DNA from 2 places in the Streptomyces sp. NPDC001443 genome. Region 1 is predicted to be linked to the other one. Evidence: riboswitches for the same ligand, from Rfam matches in the RefSeq annotation. Region 1 holds a riboswitch; the other holds the start of a gene.
What was found. Region 1 has a riboswitch for cobalamin ahead of ACWC24_RS28115 (cobalamin biosynthesis protein). Riboswitches for the same ligand answer to the same signal wherever they lie in the genome.
Positions count from the first base shown of each region.

Region 1 (7,080 bases):
GGCGACCCCGTGATGGATCTCGTACCCCTCGACGGGCTCGCCGAGGGCCTGGCCGACGGGCCGGGTGAGCGTCTTCTCGCGGGCGAAGCGCACCCGTACGGGCAGCAGGCCGAGCCCGTCGACGTGCCCCGCGCGGCTCTCGACCTCGTCCTCGATGTGCTCGCCGAGGAGCTGGAAGCCGCCGCAGACGCCGAGCACCGGCCGGCCCTCGGCGGCCCGGCGCGCGACGGCGTCCGCGAGGCCGCGCTGCCGCAGCCACTCCAGGGCCTTCACCGTCCCGCGGGTTCCGGGGATCACCACGAGGTCGGCGTCGGCGAGCTCCTCGGGCCGGTCCACGAACCGCACGACGACGCCCGGCTCGGCGGCGAGCGCGTCCACATCCGTGAAGTTGGACATGAGCGGGACCGCGCAGACGGCGACCCGCAGGACGTCCTCGCCGACGGGGGCGGCGACGGCCGACTCCCGGACGGCACCGCGCAGGGAGACGCGCAGTCCGTCCTCCTCGTCGATGCCGAGGCCGTGCCGGAAGGGCAGTACGCCGTACGTCCGCCGCCCGGTGAGGCCGTGCAGCATGTCGAGTCCGGGTTCGAGCAGGGAGACGTCGCCCCGGAACTTGTTGACGAGGAACCCGGCGACCAGTTCCTGGTCCTCGGGCGAGAGCAGGGCGACCGTGCCGAAGAAGGAGGCGAAGACACCGCCGCGGTCGATGTCGCCGACGACGAGGACGGGCAGCCGCGCGTTGCGGGCGACGCCCATGTTCACGATGTCGGTCCGGCGCAGGTTGATCTCGGCCGGACTGCCGGCCCCTTCGCAGATCACCGCGTCGTACGTGCCCCGCAGCTCGGCGAGGCAGTCGAGGACGGTGCCCAGCAGCGCTTCCTGCCGCCCGCCGCGCAGCCGGTTCCCGGGGGACGAGCCGGAGGAGCCTTCGGACCCCCCGAAGAACCCGCGCGCGCTCATCTCGCCCACCGGCCTGCCCATGAGGACGACCTGGCTGCTGCGGTCGCTGCCGGGCTTGAGCAGCACGGGGTTCATCAGCGCGGTCGGCTCGATCCGGCAGGCCTGGGCCTGCATGGCCTGGGCCCGTCCGATCTCCGCGCCCTCGCGGGTCACGAACGAGTTGAGGGACATGTTCTGCGCCTTGAAGGGCGCGACCTTGACGCCCTGGCGCACCAGCCACCGGCAGATCCCCGCGGTGACGACGCTCTTGCCGGCGTCGGAGGTGGTGCCGGCGACCAGGAGACCACCGTTCATGAGTCACGTTCCTTCACGAGGAGCCGCGCGGCGGCGCAGACGCCGAGCGCGAGCCAGCCGACGCGCCGGGACAGCCGTACCGCCCGGTCGATGTCCGAGACACGGACGGCCCGTCCGTGGGCGCCGTTGAGCACGGGCCGGTGCTCGACCCGCCCGGCGTAGGAGAGGGTCCCGCCGAGCCGTACGCCGAGGGACCCGGCGAACGAGGCCTCCACGGGACCGGCGTTGGGACTGGGGTGCCTGGCGGCGTCGGCGCGCCAGGCCCGTACGGCCCCGCGCGGATCGTCGCCGGCCAGGGTCGCGAGGGCGGCCGTGAGGCGGGCCCCCGGCCAGCCGGCGGCGTCGTCGAGCCGGGCCGAGGCCCATCCGTAGCGGCGGTGGCGGGGCGACTTGTGGCCGACCATGGCGTCGAGGGTGTTCACGGCGCGGAAGCCGAGCAGCCCCGGCACCCCGCCGACGGCTCCCCACACCAGCGCGCCGACGACGGCGTCGGAGGTGTTCTCGGCGACCGACTCGACGACCGCTTGGGCTACGCCGTCCGCGTCGAGGGCCTGGGGGTCCCGGCCGCACAGATGCGGCAGCCGGGCGCGGGCGCCCGCGACGTCCCCGGCCTCCAGGGCGCGCCCGATGGCGCGGGCCTCCCGGGCGAGCGAGGTGCCCCCGACGACGGCCCAGGTGGCGGCGGCGGTGAGGGCCACGGAGGCGGCGCCGGAGGTACGTACGGCGCGGGCGGCCACGACCCCGAGCGCCACGGCGCCGCCGGCGCACACCACGGTGTGCAGCGCGCCCTGTCCTCGATGGTCCCGCCACAACGCCTGTTCCACGGCCGCGGCCGCGCGCCCGAACAGCGCGACCGGGTGTCCGCGGCGTGGATCGCCGAGGAACAGGTCGCCCAGGAGGCCCGCGGTGGCGCCGTACGCGAAGACGCGATCGGCACGCACCGGCTCAGCCGATCGTGGCGGTACCGGGCAGTGACCTGGTGCTGAGACTCAATCGGCAGCCGAGCATGGCGACATGTCCTCACTCAGGGTGTCCACGCCCTGGTTCGACGAGACCGACGGCGAGAGTTCCTGGCTCCCGGGGATTGCTACCCCGGTCACAGTGGCGGGACCGCGCCGGATTCGCACCGGCTTCCTCATGTGTCGTCGTAGATGGCTCCGGAAGTCCACCACGGGCCCTGAAGGGCCGTCAACCTGCTCTTGACCTGGGACGGAGGAGTGTGTGAAGCCCCACACACGGCGGGCGGCGGGATGGGCGGGTGACGAGTGGGAAGCGCGGGCGACGGGATGGGCGGGCAACGGCGAGGGCGGGAAGAACCCGTGGGTTCTTCCCGCCCTTGGTGAACGGTGTGCCGGATGGCGGCGGTTCAGGCGACGATCAGCCAGATCCCGTAGCCCACCGCGGCCGCGCAGGCCGCGAAGCACGCGTACGCGCCCGTCACCGCGAGCGCGGCGCCGCCGCCCTGCGCGGAGGCCCGCTCCTGGCGGGAGAGACCCATGATGCCGAGGGTGAACAGGGCCACGAGGCCCACGGTGGCCACGAGGCTGACGCCGAACACGGAGCCCAGGGCTGCCCAGTCGATGTTCATACCGATGCTTCCTTACTTAACCGGGTGCGCGGGGCTCAGGCGGCGGTCGGCGGGACCGACGCCGTCGCCGGGTCGACGGTGACCATCGGGGCGGCGGCCGGGGAGGGGATGGTGGCCGTGAGGTTCTCGGTCACCGTGCCCGTGGGGGGCGGGGCCACCATGGCGATCGCCTGGGTCACCACGCCGGCCGGCTCCTCGGAGGCGGTGACGCTGTTGTGGTCGACGGTCTCGCGCCGGGAGACCTTCCAGATCGCGGCGCTGGCGGCGATCAGGAAGACGGCGACGGCCGCGGTGCCCCAGTCGCCCAGGTTCGTCACGGACTCGGCGAGCGCGCCGACCAGGCCGGCGGCCGGCAGGGTCAGGCCCCAGGCGACGAACATGCGGGTCGCGGTGGACCAGCGAACGACTCCGCCCTTGCGGCCGAGGCCCGCGCCCATCACGGAGCCGGAGACGGCGTGCGTGGTGGAGAGGGAGAAGCCGAGGTGGGAGGAGGCCAGGATGACCGTCGCGGCGCTGGTCTGGGCGGCGAAGCCCTGCTGCGGCTGGAGGTCGGTCAGGCCCTTGCCCATCGTGTGGATGATGCGCCAGCCGCCCAGGGAGGTGCCGAGCGCGATGGCGAGACCGGCGGAGAGGATGACCCAGACCGGCGGGTTGGAGCCGGGCGCGATGGCGCCGCCGGCGACCAGGGCGAGGGTGATGATGCCCATCGTCTTCTGGGCGTCGTTGGTGCCGTGGGCCAGGGAGACCAGGCCGGCCGAGGCGATCTGGCCGGTGCGGTAGCCCTTCGCGGCGGCCTTGCTGTCGGCCTTCTTGCCCAGGGTGTAGGAGAAGCGGGTGGCCAGCATCGAGGCGACGCCCGCCACGATCGGGGCCGCGACGGCGGGGATGAGGACCTTGGTGACCAGCACGTCGCCGTGGACGGCGCCCACGCCGGCCGAGGCGACGGTGGCGCCGATCAGACCGCCCATGAGGGCGTGCGAGGAGCTGGACGGCAGGCCCACCAGCCAGGTCAGCAGATTCCAGAGGATCGCGCCGACCAGGGCGGCGAAGATGACCTCGGGTCGGATGCCGGTCTCGTCGACGAGACCCTTGGAGATCGTGTTGGCGACCTCCACGGAGAGGAAGGCGCCCACGAGGTTGAGGACGGCCGACATGGCCACCGCAACCTTGGGCTTGAGCGCACCGGTCGAGATGGTCGTGGCCATCGCGTTGGCGGTGTCGTGAAAACCGTTCGTGAAATCGAACGCGAGTGCAGTTACCACCACAATCGCGAGGATCAGCGAGAAGTTTTCCATTTACCCAGGCAATCGTTCGAAGTCGTTGGTGCGATGAACGTAAGTAACCTGGGTGAACGGAAGGTGAACTGGGACGGGCTTTGTGGTGTCACCAACAGGAGAATGATCCTCCGCTTGGTGCTACTGATACGTACCCCGCATGACCGGTCACCCCAGGTGAGCGGCCTGGAGCCGCGATCCCGCCGGACCGCTTGCCGGGATTCCGCCTCTCGGCGGGTCGTCACCGCCGTCGTATGCCGACGGGCCCGAAACGGCTACGCTGCGTGACCGGCGGCCGGCCGGTGGCGCGCCTGGCAGGATCGCGGCATGAGTGAGCGACGACACGGCGGGCGGGGCGAGCGAGGCGCCCGGGACATCAAAGGCATACGGAGCGAACCGGGCGGCCGGGGTGTGGGCGAGGACGAGGCGCGTGCCTGGGACGCGCTGGTCGGGACGGCCCGCCGGACCGTCTCCGACGGACTGGTCGTCGGCACCTCGGGCAACGTCTCCGTCCGGGTCGGGGACACCGTGCTGGTCACGCCGTCCGGCGTGCCCTACGACCGGCTGACACCGGACGACATCACCGGGGTCGACCTGGCGGGCCGGCGGGTGCTCGGCAGCCTCGTCCCGACCAGCGAACTGCCCATGCACCTCGCCGTCTACCGCGCCTGCGACGCCCGGGCCGTGGTGCACACCCACGCCGTGCACGCCACGGCCGTCTCCACGCTCGTCCCCGAACTCCCGACGATCCACTACATGGCCGCGGCCCTCGGCGGACCCGTCCGGGTCGCCCCCTACGCGCCCTACGGCTCCGAGCGGCTGGCCGAGAACGTGCGCCTGGCCCTGGTCGACCGCACCGGCTGTCTCCTCCAGAACCACGGCACCCTCACCCACGGCGCCACCCTCGACCAGGCCTACGACCGCACGGCACAGCTGGAGTGGATGTGCCGGCTGTGGCTGACCGCGTCCTCGGTGCCGGGGCTGACGCCGCACCTGCTGACGGCCGAGCAGGTGGCGGAGGCGGGGGAGCGGCTGCGGGGGTACGGGCAGCGGGCTTGACGGCGGCAGCGGGCCTGACGGTGACGGTGGGGCGGGCGGCGCCGTCGGCCCGCGCTGCCCTCATGGCGCGCACGGCGTACGCATGGCGCGCACGGCGTACGCATGGCGCGCACGGCGTACGCATGGCGCGCACGGCGTACGCATGGCGCGCACGGCGCGCACGGCGTGCGGGTGGCGCGCACGGCATGCGGGTGTCAGGGGCGTGCCTCCGACCCCGTTCCGGCACGTCACTCCTTCCCCGTCGTCCGCTGGCCGGTCGCCCGCACCGCCCCGACACTGGACGGGTGCACCCTGTCAAAGCGACGGCCGCCGCCGTCACCGCAGTGGTAGGGGCCGGGGCCGCCGCGGTGGCCGCCGGCCGGCTCGCGAGCGACGCCGCCCTGAAGGCGCCGGCCGGCCGGCCCCTGCCCACCGAACCCAGGCTCACCGTGCACGGCACCGCCGCCGGACGGATCACCCTCACCAGGGATCTGGCCTCGCTGCGCCCCGGCACCTACGGCCTCGCGGGCGACGGCTCCCACGCCGTCGTCGGGCCCGTCGTCGACGCCGCCGCGCTCTCGGCCGACACCGTGGTGCGCCGTCTGGAGCGCGTCACCCACGGCACCCTGAGCCAGGGCGACAAGGTGTGGCTCACCCCGAACGTGTACGTCGGCAACCCGGGCGCCGCGCTCGGCCTGGAGTACGCCGACGTCGACATCCCGGGCGAGCTCGGCCCGCTGCCGGCCTGGTTCGTCCCCGGCGCCCGCGACACCTGGGTGATCGCGGCCCACGGCCTCGGCACCACCCGGGAGCTGGCCCTGAACGTGATGGAGTTCCTGCACCGCCACCGCTTCTCGGTGCTGGCCCTCTCCTACCGCGGCGACCTCGGCGCGCCCCGCCCGCAGGACGGCCTGAACCACCTCGGCGAGAGCGAGTGGCGCGACCTGGACGCCGCGATGCGCTACGCCGTGCGCTACGGCGCCGAGCGCCTCGTGCTGTACGGCTGGTCCACCGGAGCCACCATGGCGCTGCGCGCCGCCGCCCACTCGGGGCTGCGCGAGCGGGCCGTGGGGCTCGTCCTGGACTCCCCGGTGCTGAGCTGGGAGACCACCCTGCGCTCGCTGGCCGCGGCCCGCCGCACCCCGGGGCCGCTGCTGCCGCTGGCCGTGCGTGCCGCCGAGGGCCGCACCGGCATGAACAGCGCGAGCGACGCGGAACCCGCCGACCCCGACCTGCTCCGGATCCCGGCGCTGATCTTCCACGGACCCGAGGACGAGGTGGCCCCCTGGGCCCTCTCCCGTCGCCTCGCCGGGCGCCGGCCCGACCTGGTCACCCTCCAGAGCGTCCCCGGTGCCCCGCACGGAGCCATGTGGAACGCCGACCCGGCCGCCTACGAGGAGGCCCTCCGGCGCTTCCTGGTTCCCCTGATGTGACGGGGCCGGACCCCTGAGGTGACCGGTCCGGACCCCTGGCACGGCCGTCCCGGTCCCCCCGCCGGGACCGGACCGCACACCGGTCGCGGACCGGTCGACCTGCTTCCGTTTAAAGCCGTACCACTGGCCTGATCGCTCCCGTCGATCCCCCTCACGGACGTGTGCGTTGGCCAGTCCCGTAGCCCGCCGTGACATTCCGTTTGGGTTTTCGGACGGTCAACCGGAAGACTGCACCCGTGACGTCCCGTATCCCGCGCGACTCCAGGCTTCGACTCGTCCGCCCCCGACCCCTGGCCGCCGCCCCCAGAGCCGTGAACCAGCGGCGCCCGCGCCGCCCCGCACCCCGACCTCCGGAGGGCACACCGGCCCCCGCGGAGCTGGCCAGAATGGCTCGCTCCGGTCTGGCCGCGGCAGCCCGCGTCGCCCGCTGGGCCGACGCCGCCCTCGGCCCCGGCCGCGACGGCGCGGCCGTCGACGGCAAGGCCACCCTCGC
Region 1 is NZ_JBSFIA010000031.1:17,383-24,462, reverse strand. It holds gene ACWC24_RS28120 (cobyric acid synthase) at 1-1,254, opposite strand, end outside; gene ACWC24_RS28115 (cobalamin biosynthesis protein) at 1,251-2,195, opposite strand; cobalamin riboswitch at 2,297-2,442, opposite strand; gene ACWC24_RS28110 (hypothetical protein) at 2,621-2,842, opposite strand; gene ACWC24_RS28105 (anion permease) at 2,878-4,137, opposite strand; gene ACWC24_RS28100 (class II aldolase/adducin family protein) at 4,444-5,175, shown strand; gene ACWC24_RS28095 (alpha/beta hydrolase) at 5,460-6,587, shown strand; gene ACWC24_RS28090 (hypothetical protein) at 6,824-7,080, shown strand, end outside.

Region 2 (7,080 bases), on a different contig from region 1:
CGCAGGCCCGACGGCGGACGTCCGTCCTGGGCCCGGAACCGGCATGTCGTGAGGGAACCGGCCCTTCTGGCCGTTCCGGCACGGGGGAGCAAGGTTTGCCGCCCGTGGAGCCGGAACCATAAAGCCGGGGTTGCGGAATGTCATGATCCAATTTTCATTCCGCGCATGACGGTGACAGCTCGCGCCCCTTCGCGCAATGCCGGGCGGTACAACTGGCTTGATTTCATTGGCACTTCGGTGCACGCAAGGGCGATCGCCGGTCCGCGAGCGGGTGTTCCCGGGGGGCTGGGGCTGCTCTCGCAGCACCGGAGGGCAAGTGGTCCGGTTTGAGGGGCCATATTCCGCCACGAGGCCGGCGGGGGCGTCATCGTCCCCGCCGTTCCTCCCGGTTTCCCACACCCTGAACCGGCCGACGCCCTCCCCCACCCCGGACTCCGGCCGGCCGCTGAGCCAAGGGGGCGTGCGGGTCTCGAAAGAGGGCGCGCACAGGCCCTCTGATTCAGCAAGGGCCGGCGGTTCGAGCTGGAGCAGGCGGACGTCTTCCACGTCATGGCCACCACCCGGCACGACACCGTCGTCACCCGCTGGGCGATCGACCACCCCGTCCACGACCTGTTCCCCGGCCTGCCCCGGCAGAAGTGGAAACGCCGTTCCCACGGCGAGGGAGCCCACGGCCGGCGGATCCACGACTGGGCCGGCGTCGAGGTCCGGCCCTGGCACCGCGAGGACCGCCGGCACCGGGTTCTCGCCCGCCGCAGTGTGAGCAGGCCCGAGCAGATCTCCCACTACATCGCCTACTGCCCGGCCGACACCACGCTGGACGAGCTGATCCGCATCGCGGGCAGCCGATGGCGGTGGAGGAATGCTTCCAGGCGGCGAAGCAGGAATGCGGCCTGGACGACTGCCAGGTCCGCCGCTGTCCCGGCCGGCACCGCCACATGACCCTGGTCATGGCCGCCCACGCCTGCCTGACCGTCCTGCGGGCGCGGGAGCTGGGCATCGGGAAAGCGGAAACGGATCCTCCCAGCTCATCCGCCTGAGCCTCGCCGAGATCCGACGACTGATCACCCGGCTCACCGACCGCCGTCCCATCCCGGTCGAGCACGTCCTGCACTGGTCGACATGGCGCCGTCGACGCCAACACCAGGCCCGCATCAGTCACTGCAAACGACGCGGCCACAGCCCCTGAACTGCCCAGCAATCAGAACAAGGACCGTTGCAGTATTAGGGCCTGTCTGACAAGTGCTGCGGCCTCCGGGCCGCCGCTTCGGCGTGCCCGTGGCTTGTGGGCCACAGGACGTCAGATCCGGGTGCGGGCCGAGGCGGGGGGCATTCTGGTACGGGCCAGCTCCGTGATGACGGGGCTCGCCGCTTTGAGGTTCTGCAGGACCGGGCTGGTCTCGAGGGTGTGGATGGCGTCCAGGGAGCCCAGCCGCCGGGTCAGGTAGTGGTGCAGGTCGGCAGGGTCGCGGCACAGGGCTTGAGCCACCAGGTTGGTGGGGCCCGTGGTCGCTGCGACGTAGGCCAGTTCGTCGTGGCCGGCCAGTGTCGTGGCCACGTTCTCCAGGTGTGCCGGGCTCACCGACATCCACAGCAGTGCCCTGGTGTTGACGCCGAAGTGACCCGTGTCGACCTCGACGTCGAAGAAGATGGCGCCGCCGGCCTGCAGGTCCGCGAGCCGGCGCGCCACGGTGACCGGGGACCAGCCGGTCGCCTGAGCCAGCTCCGCATTGGTGGCCCGCCCGTCCTTCTGTAAGGCGACCAGCAAGTCCGCGTCGCCTGAGCCGAGTTGGCGCGGCACGGGCACGTGGGAGGTGTGGGCCGACTCGTGCTCGCGCAGGAGTCGCTGTTGCGCGTCGTCGAGCGTGTCGGCGCTGCGGCGCCAGTTCGTCGAACCGCCGAGGTAAGTGTGCAGGATGCAGTGCGCGGACACCGCGGTGATGTCGGCCGTGCGCGGAATGTCTCGCAGCAGCAGGGAGTTGCCGTTGCCCGCCCCGGCGTCGGTCGGCGTGTGGATGATCGCGACGATCTCGGTGCCGCCGGCGGTGAGTTTCACCCACGAGGTGTCCTGTCGGCGCATCAGCGCATAGGCCAGGTCCTGAGCGGAACTCGCCGCCGCGGTGAGCCGCACGAGCCACTGCGTCTGACCCGCCTGATGAGGGTCCGGCAGTCCCACGACCCGTAAGGAAGCCTCGGTGCGCAGGCGGCGGTAGCGACGGGCGACGGTCTGCGGCGAGACATCGAGGGCGGCGGCGATCTGGCTGAAGGGTGCGCGGCCGTCGATGTGCAGCGCGTGGATCAGGGCACGGTCCAGGTCGTCCAGCATGCACACATCCTTCAGTGGGGCCCGCTCCGTGGAATAAAGTTGAAGACAGCGCAGGGCACGCTACCATCGCAGCCGCAAGCCCCACAGAATTCCATCAGTTCAACCGCTCGGATCGAGATGACCGGGCACACCGGGAGTATGTACAGCGAACACGCAGGGCGCTTTGAAGTCTGTGTCACGCCCCCACCCGGCAGAAAATGGGCAGCAATTTTGACGACGTCTCGCGGTGGCTCTCCGCCCGTGACGACCTCGAGGAGTGGCTCGGCGGCCACGCCTGGCGGGCCCGGGTGTACGCGGGCGGCGACCCACGCATCGGCCACGGGCGCACGGTGGCCCCGCTCCCGGCTTGTCGGCTGGCGGCGGCGGAACTTGCCGGTGGAGAACTCCGAGGGAACCACCGGAAGGTCTGCGGCGGCTAATTCGGAATTAAATATTCCATCGCCGGTTGCACTATTTCCCGCCATCGCGGAAGTTCGGCCGAGACGTGCAGTGATGATTCGATATGGACGCCCGGACACCGCCGGGTGTGATCGCCCGCAGAGTATTTCCCTGCGATTCATACCCCTGTTGGTAAGGGGCGGCTCGGTGACGCATTTCAGCCTCATCTCATCCTGCTTATCGAAAGTCGCTGTTCTGCGGCCCGGAACGTGAGATCCACCGGCAACCACGGGGCTCTCCTCTCCAGCGCAACCGGGAAGTCCTGCCCGGTCACCCGCCTCACGGATAACAGAGGATTCGCATGTCTGACGGCACCTCACGCCCGCACGATCCCAAGGAACCGCGTGCCCGCGGCGGCGGCCACTGCGTGGTGCTCGGGGCCGGCATCGCAGGCCTCTTCGCCGCCCGAGTGCTGGCCGGCACGTCCGACCGGGTCACGGTGGTCGACCGGGACGCGCTCCCAGAGACGGACGAGAACCGGCGCGGGGTGCCGCAGGGCCGACACGCCCACGCGATCCTGCCCGCCGGCACCAGGGGGCTGCGGGAGATGTTTCCCGGCCTGATCGAGGAGTCAGAGGCGGACGGGGCAGACTTCCTCACCGCCCGCGCGGTCCCGGGTATCTGACCGGAGGGGTGCCGGGCGGGTCGAGTGCATGAGCGCGGTCCGCGGACACCCACGTGAGGCCGGACTCGCCGGTCCGGACCGGATCCTCATCCGCCGACGCGGCCCGGGCTCGTCCGGTACGTCCTGAACACCAGCACCCTCGCCCCCTGCCCCGTGACCGATCGCACGATCCGACCGCACGACGGACTTGATAGCCTCAGCAGGCCAGTCGAGCCACACCCGAGGCCAGGGAATCCGGTGCGAATCCGGAACTGACGCGCAGCGGTGAGGGGGACGGGCGGGGCACGACGCCACTGGGAGACCGGGAAGGCGCCCCGACCGGACGAACCCGAGTCCGAAGACCTGCTGGCACCTTCGCGCCCCGGCGCGGAGGGACGTCCGTAGGCCAGGCTCCGCGTACGAGCCCCGACCCCAGAGGCATGCCCGTGCTCCGTACCCCCGCCCTTCTCCGCGCTCCGGCGCTTCTCCTCGCGTCAGCCCTGCTGCTCACCGGCTGCGGTACCTCCGGCGATGACGCGAAGGCCGTGGAGACCTCCGCCGCCGGCTACCCGGTGACCCTCGGCAACTGCGGCCACCAGGTCACCCTGAAGTCGGCGCCGAAGCGGGCCGTCTCCCTCAACCAGGGCACCACCGAGATCCTGCTCTCCCTCGGCCTCGCCGACCGCATGGCCGGTACGGCGACCTGGACCGACCCGGTCATGAAGGGGTTGGAGAAGGCCGACGCGTCCGTGCCGCGCCTCGCCGACGACAACCCCTCCTTCGAGAAGGTCCTGGACGCCCAACCCGACTTCGTGACCGCCTCGTTCGTCTCCACCCTGGGCAAGGGCGGGGTCGCCACCCGCGAGCAGTTCGAGAAGCTGGGCGTGCCCACGTACGTCTCGCCGTCCGACTGCTCGGCGGGCAAGGACAACGACAGCGGCGGTGACGGATCGCGCAGCGAACCGCTCACCCTCGACGCCGTATACGGAGAAATCCGCGACCTGGCCCGCGCGTTCGGCGTCCAGGAGCGCGGCGAGAAGCTCGTCGCCGCGCTCAGGCAGCGGGTGAGCACGGCCACCGCCAAACTGCACGCCTCGGACGTCTCCCTCATGTACTGGTTCGCCAACTCCCAGTCGCCCTACCTCGCGGGCTGCTGCGGCGCGCCCGGCGCCATCACCCGCGCGGTCGGCGCGAAGAACGCGTTCGCCGACACCCACGACGAATGGCCCCAGATCAACTGGGAGACGGTCGCCGACCGCGACCCCGACGTCATCGTGATCGGCGATCTGACCCGCAAGCAGCAGACCGCCGAGACCGCCGCGGCCAAGATCCGCTTCCTGGAGTCCAACCCCGCCACCCGCAATCTGACCGCCGTGAAGAAGCGGCGGTACGTGCTGCTGAGCGGGCAGGCGATGAACCCGTCCATCCGCACGATCGAGGGGATCGAGCAGGTCACAGCCGGTCTGCGTGACTTCGGGTTCGCCAAGTGAGCTTCCGTTCCCTGCTGTTGGCGGGCGGGGGAGTGGTCGCGCTGCTCGTGTCGATCGCCGTGTCCGTGACGATCGGACCCGCCGACATCTCCACCGGCGACGTCTGGGCGTCCGTGGCGGCCCATCTCGGCCTGGGCGAGGGCACGTTGGCGCCGCTGCGTGACGGCATCGTATGGAACCTGCGGATGCCCCGCACCCTGTCGGCCGCCGTGTGCGGGGCCGGACTCGCCGTGTGCGGCGCGGTCATGCAGTCGCTGCTGCGCAACCCGCTCGCCGACCCCTTCGTGCTCGGGGTCTCCTCCGGGGCGTCCACCGGAGCGGTCGCCGTGGTCGTGCTCGGCGTGGGCGGGGGAGCGGTGTCCCTGTCGGCCGGCGCCTTCCTCGGGGCGCTGCTCTCCTTCGCCCTGGTGCTCCTGCTCAGCCACACCCTCGGCCCCGGCACCGACCGGGTCGTCCTGTCAGGGGTCGCGGCCATGCAGCTGTTCTCCGCGCTGACCTCCTTCATCGTCCTGACCTCGGCGGACGCGGAGACCACCCGGGGCGTGCTGTTCTGGCTGCTGGGCTCGCTGACAGGCGCCGACTGGGGACAGGTACTGCTCTGCACCGCCGTCCTGGCAGTGGTCCTCGTGGTCTGCCTCGGGTACGCCCGTACGCTCGACGCGTTCGCCTTCGGCGACGAGGCCGCCGCCGGACTCGGGGTCCGCGTCGCACGCACCCGCCTGGTCCTGCTCTGCGCGACCGCGCTGCTCACCGCCGCCCTGGTCAGCTGTGCCGGCGCGATCGGCTTCGTCGGCCTGGTCCTGCCGCACGCCACCCGCGCCCTCACCGGCTCAGGGCACGCCCGTCTGCTGCCCGTCACCGCGCTGAGCGGGGCCGTCTTCCTGGTGTGGGCGGACACCCTCGCCCGTACCGTCCTCGACCCCCAGGAGGTCCCGGTGGGCGTGGTGACGTCCCTGATCGGCGTACCGGCCTTCGTCGCGGTCCTCTACCGCGGACGGAGCAGGACATGACCAGCCTGCACGCGGACCGCGTCGTACGACGCACCGGCGACAAGGTCGTCGTCGACGGCGTCACCCTCACCCTGCGCCCCGGCGAGACCGTCGGCCTCCTCGGCCCCAACGGCTCGGGCAAGTCGACACTGTTGAGACTGCTGGCCGGGGTCCTCACCCCCACCGGCGGAGCCGTGACCCTGGACGGCCGTCCGCTCGCCGAGGTCGGCCGCCGCGCCACCGCCCGCCGGATCGCCACTGTCGAACAGCACGCCGACACCCGGACCGAGCTCTCCGTCCGCGAGGTCGTCGCGCTGGGCCGTGTCCCGCACCGACGCGCCTGGACACCCCCGACCACGGCCGACCGCGCAGCCGTCACCGAGGCCCTGCGGCACACCGGACTGACCGATCGGGCCGACCAGTCCTGGCACACCCTCTCCGGCGGTGAACGCCAGCGCACCCAGATCGCCCGCGCGCTCGCCCAGGAACCCCGAGAACTCCTGCTCGACGAACCCACCAACCACCTCGACATCCAGCACCAGCTCGACCTGCTGGAACTCGTCGCGAGCCTGCCGGTCACCACCGTGATCGCCCTGCACGACCTCAACCTCGCCGCGATGTACTGCGACCGCCTGCTCGTCCTGCGCGACGGCCGCGCGGTCACGCAGGGCACCCCGGCCGAGGTCCTGACGCCCGACCTCGTCGAGCGGGTCTACGGCGTCCGCGCCGAGGTCACCCACGACCCCGGCCACCCCGTGATCCGCTTCCTGCGCCCGGTCACCCCGGACGGATCCCGCCCGAAGAGGAGTGTGAACAGCGATGCCTCGACCGCGCCATGAAGCAGTCGGCCCGAAGCCCACCTCCGCCGAACCGGCACCGTGCCGCGTCGTCGTCTGCCGGGACTGCTGCTGCGGAAGCCCGAAAATCACCGGCGTGGACCACGACCGCCAACTCGCGCGCCTGACCGAGGAGGTACCCGTACGCGTCTCGGACTGCCTCGGCGTGTGCGAACACGCCAACGTGCTCGTCGTCCAGCCCTCCGCCGCCGCACGTGCCGCAGGAGCCCGCCCGGTCTGGCTCGGCCTCGTCAACGACCCCGACGCCACCGAGGACATCGCCGCGTGGATACAGGCCGGCGGCCCCGGCATCGCCCCCTGCCCCGACATTCTCGACCTCTACGTCTTCACCCCGCCCCGCAGGGCGGCAACCTCCTGACGACCCTCGTCCCGATCG
Region 2 is NZ_JBSFIA010000021.1:72,069-79,148, forward strand. It holds partial or broken gene ACWC24_RS22175 (transposase) at 499-1,040, shown strand; gene ACWC24_RS22180 (Lrp/AsnC family transcriptional regulator) at 1,301-2,326, opposite strand; gene ACWC24_RS22185 (hypothetical protein) at 2,524-2,745, shown strand; gene ACWC24_RS22190 (hypothetical protein) at 3,066-3,389, shown strand; cobalamin riboswitch at 3,578-3,753, shown strand; gene ACWC24_RS22195 (ABC transporter substrate-binding protein) at 3,809-4,858, shown strand; gene ACWC24_RS22200 (FecCD family ABC transporter permease) at 4,855-5,868, shown strand; gene ACWC24_RS22205 (ABC transporter ATP-binding protein) at 5,865-6,686, shown strand; gene ACWC24_RS22210 ((2Fe-2S) ferredoxin domain-containing protein) at 6,667-7,062, shown strand; gene ACWC24_RS22215 (isochorismatase family protein) at 7,023-7,080, opposite strand, start outside.
Region 2: another riboswitch for cobalamin. It lies ahead of ACWC24_RS22195 (ABC transporter substrate-binding protein); the one in region 1 lies ahead of ACWC24_RS28115 (cobalamin biosynthesis protein).